One region of the Bacillus sp. z50 genome, then DNA from elsewhere that is predicted to be linked to it. Evidence: predicted binding sites of a transcription regulator. Region 1 holds the regulator's gene; each other region holds the start of a gene.
What was found. The regulator CtsR, encoded in region 1, represses protease genes until heat stress. The targets are predictions, from matches to a motif close to ATGGTCAATAAAGGTCAAACA.

Region 1 (4,375 bases):
TTCATCTGTGATTGATACTCTGTGATGTGCCTCATAGCGATCGCGCAAGCCTTTAAGTATTTGGATAGATTCCTCAATTGTTGGCTCGTCAACCTGAATTGGCTGAAAGCGTCTTTCCAAAGCTGCATCTTTTTCAATATATTTTCTATATTCATCAAGTGTTGTGGCTCCGATACATTGCAATTCCCCTCTAGCCAATGAAGGTTTTAGAATATTGGAGGCATCAATTGCTCCTTCGGCTCCGCCTGCACCAATTAAGGTATGGAGTTCATCAATAAACAGAATAACATTACCTGCAGCACGAATTTCATCCATCACTTTTTTAAGGCGATCTTCAAATTCACCGCGATATTTCGTACCGGCAACAACTGTCCCCATATCGAGTGTCATAACTCTTTTATCTCGAAGGATCTCAGGAACTTCATTATTAATGATTTGTTGGGCGAGTCCTTCTGCAATTGCTGTTTTACCGACTCCCGGTTCACCAATAAGCACAGGATTATTTTTAGTACGACGACTTAATACCTCAATAACCCGTTGTATTTCTTTATTTCTTCCTATTACCGGATCCAGGCTGCCTTCTCTCGCAATCGCAGTCAAATCCCGGGCAAGGCTATCCAAGGTAGGCGTGCTTGCTACAGAAGATGATCCTCCCTGATGAATACCTGCTTCATTGCTGCCTAAGAGTTGTAATACCTGTTGTCTTGCTTTATTCAAACTTACACCCAGATTATTCAGAACACGGGCTGCTACACCTTCGCCTTCGCGAATTAACCCTAATAAGACATGTTCAGTACCTACATAAGAATGTCCCAGCTTTCTGGCTTCATCCATAGACAATTCAATGACTTTTTTAGCACGAGGAGTATAATGAATAGTTTGTACAGTCTCAGATCCCTTACCAATCAGGCTCTCAACCTCTTCCTGAATTTTTTCAGGACTTAACCCAAGAGCATAGAGCGCTTTAGCAGCTATTCCATCCCCTTCTCTCACTAAACCAAGCAAGATATGTTCAGTGCCAATATTATTATGCCCAAGCCTAATTGCCTCTTCCTGTGCAAGTGCCAATACTTTTTGTGCTCTTTCTGTGAATCGACCAAACATCATTATGTTTTCCTCCTATTCATCTTGTGTTTTATCTTCCATCAATAATCGATCCCTGATTAAAGTAGCCCTTCGAATATCCCTGTTTTTTGAATTTAACTCCCCTCCTGCATATCGCTGAAGGAATCCAGGCTGAGTAACAATCATTAATTCATTTAATATATGTTTAGATATATTAGGAATGTAACCTAAATCAATACCTAATCTAACATCTGATAAACATTTTGCCGCTTCCTTGGATTCAATGATTCTGGCATGAGACAGTATACCAAGTGAACGGAAAACCCTATCTTCCAATTGTATGTTTGATGATTGTACTAATGTGTCCCTTGCTGCCTTTTCCTGCATAATAATCTGTTCCACTACACTGGTTAAATCATCAACGATGTCTTCCTCGGTCTTTCCGAGCGTCATTTGATTGGATATTTGAAATATATTTCCCAGTGCCTCGCTGCCCTCACCATAGATACCGCGCACAACCAATCCTAATTGATTAATAGCAGATACCACTCTGTCTATCTGTCTTGTTAACACAATGCCCGGTAAATGAACCATGACAGATGCTCTTAATCCAGTTCCAACATTCGTTGGACAACTTGTTAGATATCCAATCTTTTCGTCAAATGCATAGTCCAATTCACTCTCTACCCAATCATCAATTCTGCTTGCTACTTCGAGAGCTTCAGAAATTTGCAGTCCAGGATATAGACATTGAATTCGGATATGATCTTCTTCATTAACCATTATGCTGACTTCTTCATTTTCTGAAATAAGGCAGGCACCTACATCTTTATGTTTTGCCAACAGAGGGCTTATTAAATGTTTTTCTACCAGTACTTGCTTATCTAATGGATTTAGATCTATCATTTTTACCATTTCCAAATGTCCTAATCCTGAAAGATACTGACCGCCAATACGATCTTCAACTTTTTTTAGTAATCTTTTGGCTTCTTCCTGTGAAAAAACGATCGGAAAGGCGACATTTTTTACGTTTCTGGCCAATCGGACTCTTGAGCTCAATACAATATCCGATTCCGGCCCTTCCTGGTTCATCCATGAGCTGATGGCATTCTCCATAAAGTGTTCAATTGTCATTTTTGTTCGCCCCCTTCTTGAGAGGCTTCAATTTCCTTCTCTAATGAACGAATCTGATCCCTGACTTCTGCTGCCTTCTCAAATTCCTCTGCCTCAACATAATCATTGATTTGAGCCTTTAAATCATTTATTTGCTTTCTTATATGTAAAGTTCCGCCAGCACGTTTAGGAATTTTTCCGTTATGATGAACATTCCCTCCATGCAATTTTCTTAATATGGATTCCAAATATGGATTGAATGTCTTATAGCAATCCGAACATCCAAACCGACCGATATTAACAAATTCACGGTATGTTAATCCACAATGGGGACATATCAGTTGATCTTCATTACTAAAGGGCGATTTAGAGTCGGCTGATTTCATACCTAATCCCATATTTAATAAACCTGCTAACAGATTATTGAATGAAAAAAAATCGCCTTTTTCTTCAGCACAATATTCACAAAGGTTTACTTCCATTTGTTTGCCGTTAACGATTTTTGTAACCTTCATCGTAGCGGGTCTTTCGTTACATTCCTGACAAAGCATTGTTTTCACCCTCTCCGTAGCAACTCATTTATACCTTAATGTCATAAACATCGCTTTTAAGATTCGCGCGCGCAATTCATCTCGTTCAGGTAAATCATAATGGAGTACAGAACGGTCCATTACACTCAACATGATTTTTGCTTCCCGTGAAGATATAACTTCTTCCTCAACTAATCTGCCAATTAAATCTTCAGAATTACTTTGAGAGATACGCTGTCCAACCAAATTACTGATTTGTTCAATTAAATGTGCTCTGTCATGGGACTGTACCCGCATTATACGAATATAACCCCCACCACCCCGTTTACTTTCTACCAGATAACCTCTTTCGATCGTAAAACGAGTATTGATCACATAATTAATTTGAGAGGGAACGCATTGGAACTTATCAGCAATTTCGCTTCTTTTTATCTCTACCAATTCTTTCTCGCTTATATCGAGAACGCTCTTCAAATAATTTTCAATAATATCGGATATATTTTTCATATAGGCTCCCCCTCTCACTGTTTTGACTTTGACTATATTTGACTATAATTATACAAAAGCATCCTCAATTTGGCAATCATTATACTTTACTCTAACTTATTATATGTATACTGCACAATTAACCTTTTTATAAAAAACCAATACTTCAATTCTACCCAAATTTCCTTTTTTAAAACCCTGAAACCTTCCTGTAAAAAGGATCTTTTTTCCCTAAAATACAAAAAAACCAGTTCAATTTGAACTGGTTTTGGCTGCCCGGCAACGTCCTACTCTCACAGGGACTCGCGTCCCAACTACCATCGGCGCTGAAGAGCTTAACTTCCGTGTTCGGAATGGGAACGGGTGTGGCCTCTTCGCCATCATTACCGGACTATGGTGGAGCCTAGCGGGATCGAACCGCTGACCTCCTGCGTGCAAAGCAGGCGCTCTCCCAGCTGAGCTAAGGCCCCAAATTTTTAAAATGGTCGGGAAGACAGGATTCGAACCTGCGACCCCTTGGTCCCAAACCAAGTGCTCTACCAAGCTGAGCTACTTCCCGATATAATGGCGCGCCCGAGAGGAGTCGAACCCCTAACCTTTTGATCCGTAGTCAAACGCTCTATCCAATTGAGCTACGGGCGCATATAGAGTGCCGAGGGCCGGTCTCGAACCGGCACGGTAGTCACCTACCGCAGGATTTTAAGTCCTGTGCGTCTGCCAATTCCGCCACCCCGGCATATAACTTGGCATTGGAGCGGAAGACGGGATTCGAACCCGCGACCCTCACCTTGGCAAGGTGATGTTCTACCACTGAACTACTTCCGCATTATACAGTAAAGCAGTGATAAGAACTTAGGCCAATGAGGTTATCGTTCCTGCTCACTCGCTTATTTATCTATAAAAAATGAGCCATGAAGGACTCGAACCTTCGACCCTCTGATTAAAAGTCAGATGCTCTACCGACTGAGCTAATGGCTCACAATAATGGTGGAGGATGACGGGATCGAACCGCCGACCCTCTGCTTGTAAGGCAGATGCTCTCCCAGCTGAGCTAATCCTCCAATATAAAAAATAGCCCGGCAACGTCCTACTCTCACAGGGACTCGCGTCCCAACTACCATCGGCGCTGAAGAGCTTAACTTCCGTGTTCGGAATGGGAACGGGTGTGGCCTCTTCGCCAT
Region 2 (4,375 bases), on a different contig from region 1:
GGAAAACACTAATTGAAATACCATTCCCTGACCATACATTGGTCAATGCAATCATAAGAGATGACAAATTGGTTACCCCTACCGGTGACACAGTGATCAAAGAAGGCGATTTTCTCTATGTATTGACACCTAAGTTAAAAAAACGCAGCGTAAAACAGTTACTGCGAAAGAAAAATACTGATAATGAAGAATAATAGTAAGATTAGAAGTTAGTATCCTATTTCAAAACTATGATAGCTTAAAGAACAAAATCTCATCAAAAAATGCCTCCTATCTCAAGGATAGGAGGCATTTTTATTAGACAGTCACTACTTTTATTTCGTTTTTGATCACTTCTGCTTTAAATGTTCTCTTGTCTGGGTGATTGAAGACACAATCCGCAATTCCATCCTCAAGTTGTTCCTGAATAACTCGACGTAATGGACGTGCTCCAAAAGCAGGATTATATCCAAGCTCAGCCAGTTTTTCTTTTACTTCATCTGTTATGGTCAGTTTAAATCCTTCATGATCAAGCATTTCATATAGTTCAGCAAGCATAATATCTACAATTTCAAGTAAGTTTTCTTTTGTTAATGATTTAAACTCAATGATGCTATCAAAACGGTTTAAAAATTCAGGCTTGAAGTAGCTGCCAAGAGATTGAAGAATAGATACTTCTTCCTCTACTCCTCCTGCTCCAAAACCAACTTTCTTAACTTTCTCACCGACTCCTGCATTACTTGTCATGATAATCACTGTGTCTTTAAAGTTTACTGTGCGTCCCTGACTGTCTGTTAAACGTCCATCTTCAAGGATTTGCAAGAACATGTGCATCACATCTGGATGAGCTTTTTCAATTTCATCCAAAAGAATGATGCTATATGGTTTACGGCGAACCTTTTCGGTTAATTGTCCGGCTTCTTCATGTCCGACATATCCCGGAGGAGAACCGATTAATTTAGACACACTGTGTTTCTCCATATATTCACTCATATCTAAACGAATCATAGAGTCTTTTGTGCCAAACAATTCTTCTGCCAATGCTTTTGATAGCTCAGTCTTCCCAACTCCAGTCGGACCTACAAATAAGAATGATCCAATTGGGCGATTTTTGGCTTTTAAGCCGGCACGGCTCCGACGAACAGCTTTCGCCACTTTTTGAACGGCCTCATCCTGACCGATTACTTTATTTTTAAGTTCCTCTTGAAGCTTATTCATTCGAACAGCTTCATCCTCTTGTAGCTTACCTACTGGTATACCTGTTTTCTGTTCGATGATTTTCTGGATATCTTCTACAGTTACCTTCGGCTTTTCACCAGTTCCTGTTTTAAGCATATTTTCAAGTTTTTCTTCTTCGTCTCGAAGTTTGGCAGCCTGTTCATAGGCTTCTGTTTTTAATGCCTGTTCTTTTTCTTTGTGAATTTGCGCCAATCTTTCTTTTACTGATTCTTCACCTTGATTTTCAATTGTCAAATTCAATTTAGAACCAGCTTCATCCATTAAGTCAATGGCTTTATCCGGCAAGAAACGATCTTGAATATAGCGGTGTGACAGTTCTACCGCTGCTTCTAATACTTCATCACTAAATTCAACGGAATGGTAGGATTCATATCTTTCTCTTAATCCTTTTAGAATATCTAACGCTTCTGCAGTTGTAGGCTCATTAACCATTACTGGTTGGAAACGTCTTTCAAGTGCCCCATCTTTTTCAATTTGACGATACTCATTTAATGTTGTTGCACCTACTAATTGTAACTCTCCACGCGCAAGCGCTGGTTTCAGAATATTCCCTGCATCCATGGAGCCTTCTGCAGATCCGGCACCTACAAGCTGATGAATTTCGTCAATAAACAGAATCACATTTTTTCTTGTTTGCAATTCTTGAATAAGCTGCTTCATCCGTTCCTCAAATTGCCCACGAATACCAGTATTGGATACTAAGGAAGCAACATCAAGCAGATATACTTCTTTATCCTTTAGTTTTAAGGGAACATTCCCTTCCGCAATTTTAAGCGCAAGTCCTTCAGCAATCGCTGTTTTACCAACCCCTGGTTCACCGATCAGGACTGGATTATTTTTCGTACGTCTGTTCAATATCTCAATTACACGTTTAACCTCTTCTTCACGTCCAATCACTGGATCAATGAGTCCTGCTTTTGCATTATAAGTTAAGTTACGACCGTATTGATCAAGTAATCCTCCACCATTAGGCGGCTGTGTTTGTGTTCTGACCTGTTTATGCTGGTTGTGATTTGTCTGGTCCATTGAGCCAGACATATCTGACATAAATGAATCTCCGTTACCCTGGTTGAAAAATGATTCTAATGTAAATGGCTTAAATGGATGTAAATTCATTCCTCCCATTTGAGCTCCTAATTTATTGCGTTCCTCTTTATAGCATGAAGAACACAAATGATGATTTTCCTGATGTCCATTCACCCTTAATTGCATCTGTACAGTTGCTTGGTTTTGTTGGCATTTTTCGCAAACCATAGATGTATCCTCCTTATAATTCTAAATTTATTTTATCGTTTTACAGTTACTAAACTCATTTGAAACTGGTCAATTTGACTTTGACTATCTTTGACCTTAATTACATTATACTCTGACCTTTTTTGACTTTCAACTATTTTATACCCCTTTGTTTATTTTTTAATCATAAAAAAAGGAAGCGCCTGATACAGCGCTTCTTAGATAAACAAATAATTAATTAGTCACGGCTTCCTTTATATCATCATATCGCAAAGTTGCCTGTGCAGCTGCCAGCCTTGCCAATGGAACACGATAAGGCGAACAGCTTACATAGTCTAAACCGGCTTTATAACAGAAGTCGATTGATATTTTTTCTCCGCCATGCTCCCCGCATATGCCAGTTTTTAATTCAGGTTTTGTTTGTCTGCCCAATTTCACTCCCATTTCGACCAGCTTACCTACACCATCTTGGTCTAACACTGCAAAAGGGTTTTCAGGCAGGACTTTTTCTTCTATATATGTTTGTAAAAACTTCCCTTCCGCATCATCACGGCTGTATCCAAAAGTTGTTTGGGTTAAATCGTTAGTACCGAATGAGAAGAAGTCTGCCTCTTTGGCAATTTGATCAGCAGTAAGTGCTGCCCTTGGGATTTCAATCATAGTACCAATCGTGTACTGGAACTTTTTGTCCGTTTCTGCCTCTACCTGAATCGCTGTATCCATCACCAATTGTCGCATTTGTTTCAATTCATTCACATGTCCAACAAGCGGAATCATGATCTCAGGCTGAACCGGAATACCGCGCTCCATTAAGTTAGCAATCGCATAGAAAATAGCTTTTGCCTGCATGCCGTATATTTCTGGATGAATCATGCCTAATCGGCAACCGCGATGTCCAAGCATAGGATTAAATTCATCCAATTGACGAACCTTTTTTAACAGTTGCTCTTTTTTCATTAATTCCTTTGAATCAGGATCAGTAATTTGAAGCTTCGTCACTTCGATGATTAATTCTTCTTTATCAGGTAAGAATTCATGTAATGGTGGATCTAATAAGCGAATAGTAACCGGATTTCCCTGCATGGCTTCAAAAATGCCTTCAAAATCCTCTTGCTGCATTGGCAATAAATATTCTAATGCTTTATTTCTTTCCGCAATGGTCTCAGAAAGAATCATTTGTTGGACAAACGGTACACGTTTTGCATCCATGAACATATGCTCTGTTCGACATAGTCCGATTCCGCCAGCCCCAAATTCGAGAGCCTTTCTTGCATCCTCTGGATTGTCGGCATTTGCACGTACCCCTAGTTTTCTAGTTTCATCCGCCCATGATAATAAAGTTAAAAATTCATCCGATAATTCTGGATCAATCATTGGAATCTCTCCAAGCATGATTTCACCTGTAGATCCATCTATCGTAATGGTATCATGATGGTTCACTACTGTATCGCCAACTCTGAATTGCTTTTCTTTTAAATCAATCTTTAATGGCTCACAGCCGCAGATACATGGCTTTCCCATACCTCTCGCTACCACGGCAGCATGGCTTGTCATTCCCCCACGGGTTGTAACAATTGCCTGGGCAGCAACTATTCCATGAATATCATCAGGTGTCGTCTCAGGACGGACAAGAATGACCTTTTGGCCGTCATTGCCCAATCTTTCTGCTTCATTCGCATCAAATACTACTTGGCCTGTAGCAGATCCTGGTGATGCTGGAAGGCCTTTAGCCAGTTGTTTTCGTTCATAAGTGTCATCAATTCGGGAGTGGAGTAGCTGATCCAATTGCTCCGGATCTACTCTTAACAGCGCTGTTTTTTTATCGATAATCCCTTCCTGCACCATTTCTACAGCAATTCTAATGGCTGCCTGTGCAGTACGTTTACCGGATCTCGTTTGAAGAATGTATAATTGTCCACGCTCA
Region 3 (4,375 bases), on a different contig from region 1:
TTTCGCGATTGTCCTCCGTGATACAAGAATACCAAAATCATCCTGAAGTTGCTTTGCAATTGCCTGATCCGATAAAGGTAATGTTTTCTGCTCTGCCTTTATCAACCGCACTATTTCTTGCTTTACTTGTTCTGATGAAGAGTCTTCCAATTGAGTGTTCGGGATGCTGCTCGTAAAAAACATTTTCATATCATAAGTCCCAAATGGCGTCTCTACCACTTTGTCTCTAATCGCCCTGCTTACTGTGGACTCATGCACATCAACCATTTTGGCGATTTCCTTCATAGTTAATGGCTTTAAGGTGACACTTTTTCCAGTATCAAAGAAGGCAGATTGCTTTTCCATGATGGCATAAGTTACACGCCTTAAAGTTTGCTCTCTTTGCTCAATAGCCTTTTTTAGCCAGTTAAGCTCCAATTTCTTTTCGTACATATACTTTTTAGTTAGGTCATCACTTCCATTTATAGGGGAAGTAAATTCATTCGTTTTAAATCTTCTCATTGATAAAACTTTTACAGTGGGTACTCCTTTTGAAACAGAAACACTTACATCCGGTATGAAATATTGGAATTCACCACTATTAAAAGCTGAACCAGGTTTGGGGTTATATGCCTGTATTAAATCAAAAATGGATTGAATATCTGCAATTGTTACACCAACCAGCTTGGCAAGCTCTTTCCACTTTCTATTCACAAGCATATCGAAATGATTAACCAAAACCTCTTCTAGTGGCAGATCAACGATATAATCACGTTTAGCCTGTATGAGCAAACATTCACTTAGATTCCTGGCACCCACTCCGACAGGCTCCAATGCCTGCAAAACAGATAAGGCAACATCCCATTCTGCCTGACTAACCTCCACAAGGGATCGAGCTTCCTCAAAGGTAATACGTAAATATCCATTTTCATCGATACAATCAATCAAAAACAATAAAACGCACTCTTCTCTGTCGGTTAATACTTTAAATGGAATTTGGGATCGTAAATAAGATTTTAATGAAACAGTCTCCTCACTGATTTGATTGATTGATGAGTCGCCATATGATCTGCCTGAGACTTTCGGATACTCGTCATCTATTTCAATTAACGGATTCTCAAGTGCTTTTCCATCGATATAGGCAGCTAATTCAATTGCCGGGTATTGAAGCAAGTTTATTGCCTGATTTAATTCCGGCGTCATCGTCAGCTTTAACTTTTGTTGCTGGTACAAACCAAACTCTACGTTCAAATCCCTGCCCCCTTATAATAAATCGCTTACATTAATAGTAGTAAATAGGAAGGAGCAGAGCAAGAAAAAGAAGGAAGTTTTGGAATTTTTTAATCAACGGTAAAATTTACATTAAGGATTGATTTATAGATATCTGTTTATAGATTAAAAAGAGTACAAATAAAAAAACCGTTATTTAACGGTTTTTTAAGAAAAATTTTTTCATTCGTGTAAATCTATTTTGTTTGCTATCTTTTTTACCTATAAAGAAACGATTTTTATTATTTTTAAAGGTAGATTTTAAATAATCAAGCTTGTCTGCAGCTAATGATATGGAAGTTAATCTACCTTCTATATCCTTAAATGAAAGTGTATCTTCTGAAAGCTGATAAATGTAATTATCTCCTTCATATAGTTCATGCTTTTTCGTTTCTTTTTCTCGATATGCATGAACACTATTACCTGTAAAAAAGATATCCTCCGTAATTTTTTTAGCTGGGTTACCAGCATAGGATGTATTAGATTCAATTAATTTACCTGATACAACTGATGAAGCTCCTATAATACTCCCTGAACCAATTTGAGTACCTTTTAAAACCAACGCGCCTTGTCCAATCCATACATGATCACCTATAAAAATACTGCGACTATCATTAAGTCTTCTTTTTGTATTTGAATCATATATTAAATGTACATCAGCTGTTCTAATCCATATATTAAATGAAAATAATCCGTCGCTTCCAATAATTACGTTTTTTTGCTCTGATAATACAGCTGTTAGTTTTCCATTTAAATAATTGTCTTTCCCCATATAGAATACTGAGTCATGATTAACTGTTATATTTACATAATAGGTATGGCGATTTTTGCTTAGATAAATAAGAGAATTATCTCCATTGAAGACTATAGCGCTATTGGATAGTTCTACATTATCCTCACAATAAAGTATATTGCCTTTCCCTTTAAAAACTACTTTTGAATTGGACATTTTAGGATGATGCCCTAAAATAGTATTCTCCTTTATATCTTTGAACTTATCTTCCTGATCTATGATCTCCAAGCCATTCACCCTTTCAAGTAGGTAACAAATATAATTATAATATAATTCCAAATAATTATACATAGGATGATCGCCATGTATTTCAAAGCCAATTCTCTCCTAAAATCTCAAGAAAGTCGTTCATCTATGCTGTTCATATGTTAATTAATCAAATAATCAATTAGGCATCAATGGATGAGTGGATATTCTGGATAAATAAAAATGGCTCTGGAATAATGCCAGAGCCATTTTCTAGGTATATAAATCAACTAAATCTGATACGCCCTCGGAGGGAATCGAACCCCCATCGTAAGAACCGGAATCTTATGTTCTATCCATTAAACTACGAGGGCAAAATGTTAGCCTACAAAATTATATTATAAGGAAGAGAAAGTCTTTTTGCAAGAACTATTCCTTAGGTTTATAAGCCTTTATGTTGGGTAAGATGGATATCAGGGATTATTTTGTTTCTATACATAGAATCAGTTGCAAATTAAGCGCAGACCAATCAGATAAACTAGACATCAGTCCTTAATAAAAAACATATAGTAATGTAAGCGTCTTTTGTTTGACCTTTATTGACCATAAAGTGTATGATAAAGTCAAAGCCAAATGTATTATTTTTTTACATATAAGGAGGAGAAAATAAATGAATTTAATTCCTACAGTTATTGAACAAACAAATCGCGGGGAACGCGCATACGATATTTATTCCCGTTTATTAAAAGACCGGATTATCATGCTTGGAAGTGCAATTGATGACAATGTTGCCAACTCTATCGTTGCCCAATTATTGTTCCTTGAAACTGAAAACCCAGAGAAAGATATATATCTTTACATCAATAGCCCAGGCGGAAGCATCACAGCTGGTATGGCAATCTACGATACAATGCAATATATTAAACCAAAGGTTTCTACGATCTGTATCGGTATGGCTGCTTCAATGGGTGCATTCCTTCTTGCTGCCGGCGAAAAAGGAAAGCGTTTTGTGTTACCAAACAGTGAAGTGATGATTCACCAACCACTTGGCGGAGCTCAAGGACAAGCGACTGAGATTGAAATCGCTGCTAAACGCATTCTCTTTATGCGTGAGCGCTTAAACAAAATTTTGGCTGAACGTACTGGTCAATCTTATGAAACAATTGCTCGCGATACAGAACGTGATAACTTCATGACAGCTGAACGTGCGGTAGAGTACGGATTAGTTGATAAAATTATCACCCGCAATGTAGTAGAAGAAAATAAAAAATAATAAACTGATTAAGAGCTGTCGAGATATTCGGCAGCTCTTTTGTTTTATCAAAAAAATAATGTAGATATCCCCCTTTACTCCCCTACCCCCATAATCTTTTAGTTCTCTAATTGTTTATCACTTTACCAAATTAAAGTTTGATGTTAATATGAAAGCACAATTTAATAATTAGTCATTCTAAAGAGTGTTTATTGTGTTGAATTTCATACTTAAAAGTCTCAACCAATACAGCCACCGGAATGATCAAATTATAATTCGGGTATAGAATTATATCGATTTGTACCGCTAGCAATAATTTATCTTATTATATTTTTCGCATATTTTGAAAACAGAAGGGGTCTTTCATCATGAATAATAAAAAATGGGGATTTTGGATATTAACCATGTTTGTTGTCGGCAACATGGTTGGTGGAGGAATATTTATGCTTCCGGCAAACCTGGCTGGTGTTTCTAGTCCGTTTGGAGCATCAATGGCCTGGATTCTAACAGGAGCTGGAGTATTAATGGTTGCTCTTGTATTTGGAAATTTGGCTATCAGAAAACCGGAATTAAAAACGGGACCGCAAAGCTATGCTCAAGCCATGTTCAGTTCACCAAGGAAAGGGAAAATTGCTGGTTACAGTATTGCTTGGGGTTACTGGGCTGCTAACTGGGCTGCAACGGCATCAGTCATCATCTCGTTTGCGGGGTACTTATCTACCTTCTTCCCAATTATGCAAAGCCAGTACATCCTTTTTTCAAGCGGCAATTTTGATCTTGAATTAGGGAAATTCTTAAACTTTATGGTATGCACAGTTATGCTGTGGGGCATTCACTTTATTCTCTGCAAAAGTTTTAACAGCGCTGGAAAAATCAATTTGCTGGCTACTATCACA

Region 2: the regulator CtsR is predicted to act here: its motif matches at 2,582-2,602, upstream of AC4G3N_RS01035 (ATP-dependent Clp protease ATP-binding subunit).
Region 3: the regulator CtsR is predicted to act here: its motif matches at 2,814-2,834, upstream of clpP (ATP-dependent Clp endopeptidase proteolytic subunit ClpP).

Annotation. Positions count from the first base shown of each region.
Region 1 covers NZ_JBZFQL010000010.1:21-4,395, reverse strand. The annotation lists gene clpC (ATP-dependent protease ATP-binding subunit ClpC) at 1-1,107, opposite strand, end outside; gene mcsB (protein-arginine kinase McsB) at 1,120-2,199, opposite strand; gene mcsA (protein-arginine kinase activator protein McsA) at 2,196-2,729, opposite strand; gene AC4G3N_RS18340 (CtsR family transcriptional regulator) at 2,754-3,215, opposite strand; rRNA gene rrf (5S ribosomal RNA) at 3,469-3,585, opposite strand; tRNA gene AC4G3N_RS18330 (tRNA-Ala) at 3,589-3,664, opposite strand; tRNA gene AC4G3N_RS18325 (tRNA-Pro) at 3,677-3,753, opposite strand; tRNA gene AC4G3N_RS18320 (tRNA-Arg) at 3,760-3,836, opposite strand; tRNA gene AC4G3N_RS18315 (tRNA-Leu) at 3,845-3,930, opposite strand; tRNA gene AC4G3N_RS18310 (tRNA-Gly) at 3,945-4,019, opposite strand; tRNA gene AC4G3N_RS18305 (tRNA-Lys) at 4,100-4,172, opposite strand; tRNA gene AC4G3N_RS18300 (tRNA-Val) at 4,180-4,255, opposite strand; rRNA gene rrf (5S ribosomal RNA) at 4,269-4,375, opposite strand, start outside.
Region 2 covers NZ_JBZFQL010000001.1:231,801-236,175, forward strand. The annotation lists gene AC4G3N_RS01030 (potassium/proton antiporter) at 1-194, shown strand, start outside; gene AC4G3N_RS01035 (ATP-dependent Clp protease ATP-binding subunit) at 298-2,472, opposite strand; gene ppdK (pyruvate, phosphate dikinase) at 2,686-4,375, opposite strand, start outside.
Region 3 covers NZ_JBZFQL010000003.1:413,106-417,480, reverse strand. The annotation lists gene rpoN (RNA polymerase factor sigma-54) at 1-1,230, opposite strand, end outside; gene AC4G3N_RS11375 (acyltransferase) at 1,406-2,269, opposite strand; tRNA gene AC4G3N_RS11370 (tRNA-Arg) at 2,530-2,601, opposite strand; gene clpP (ATP-dependent Clp endopeptidase proteolytic subunit ClpP) at 2,898-3,500, shown strand; gene AC4G3N_RS11360 (amino acid permease) at 3,848-4,375, shown strand, end outside.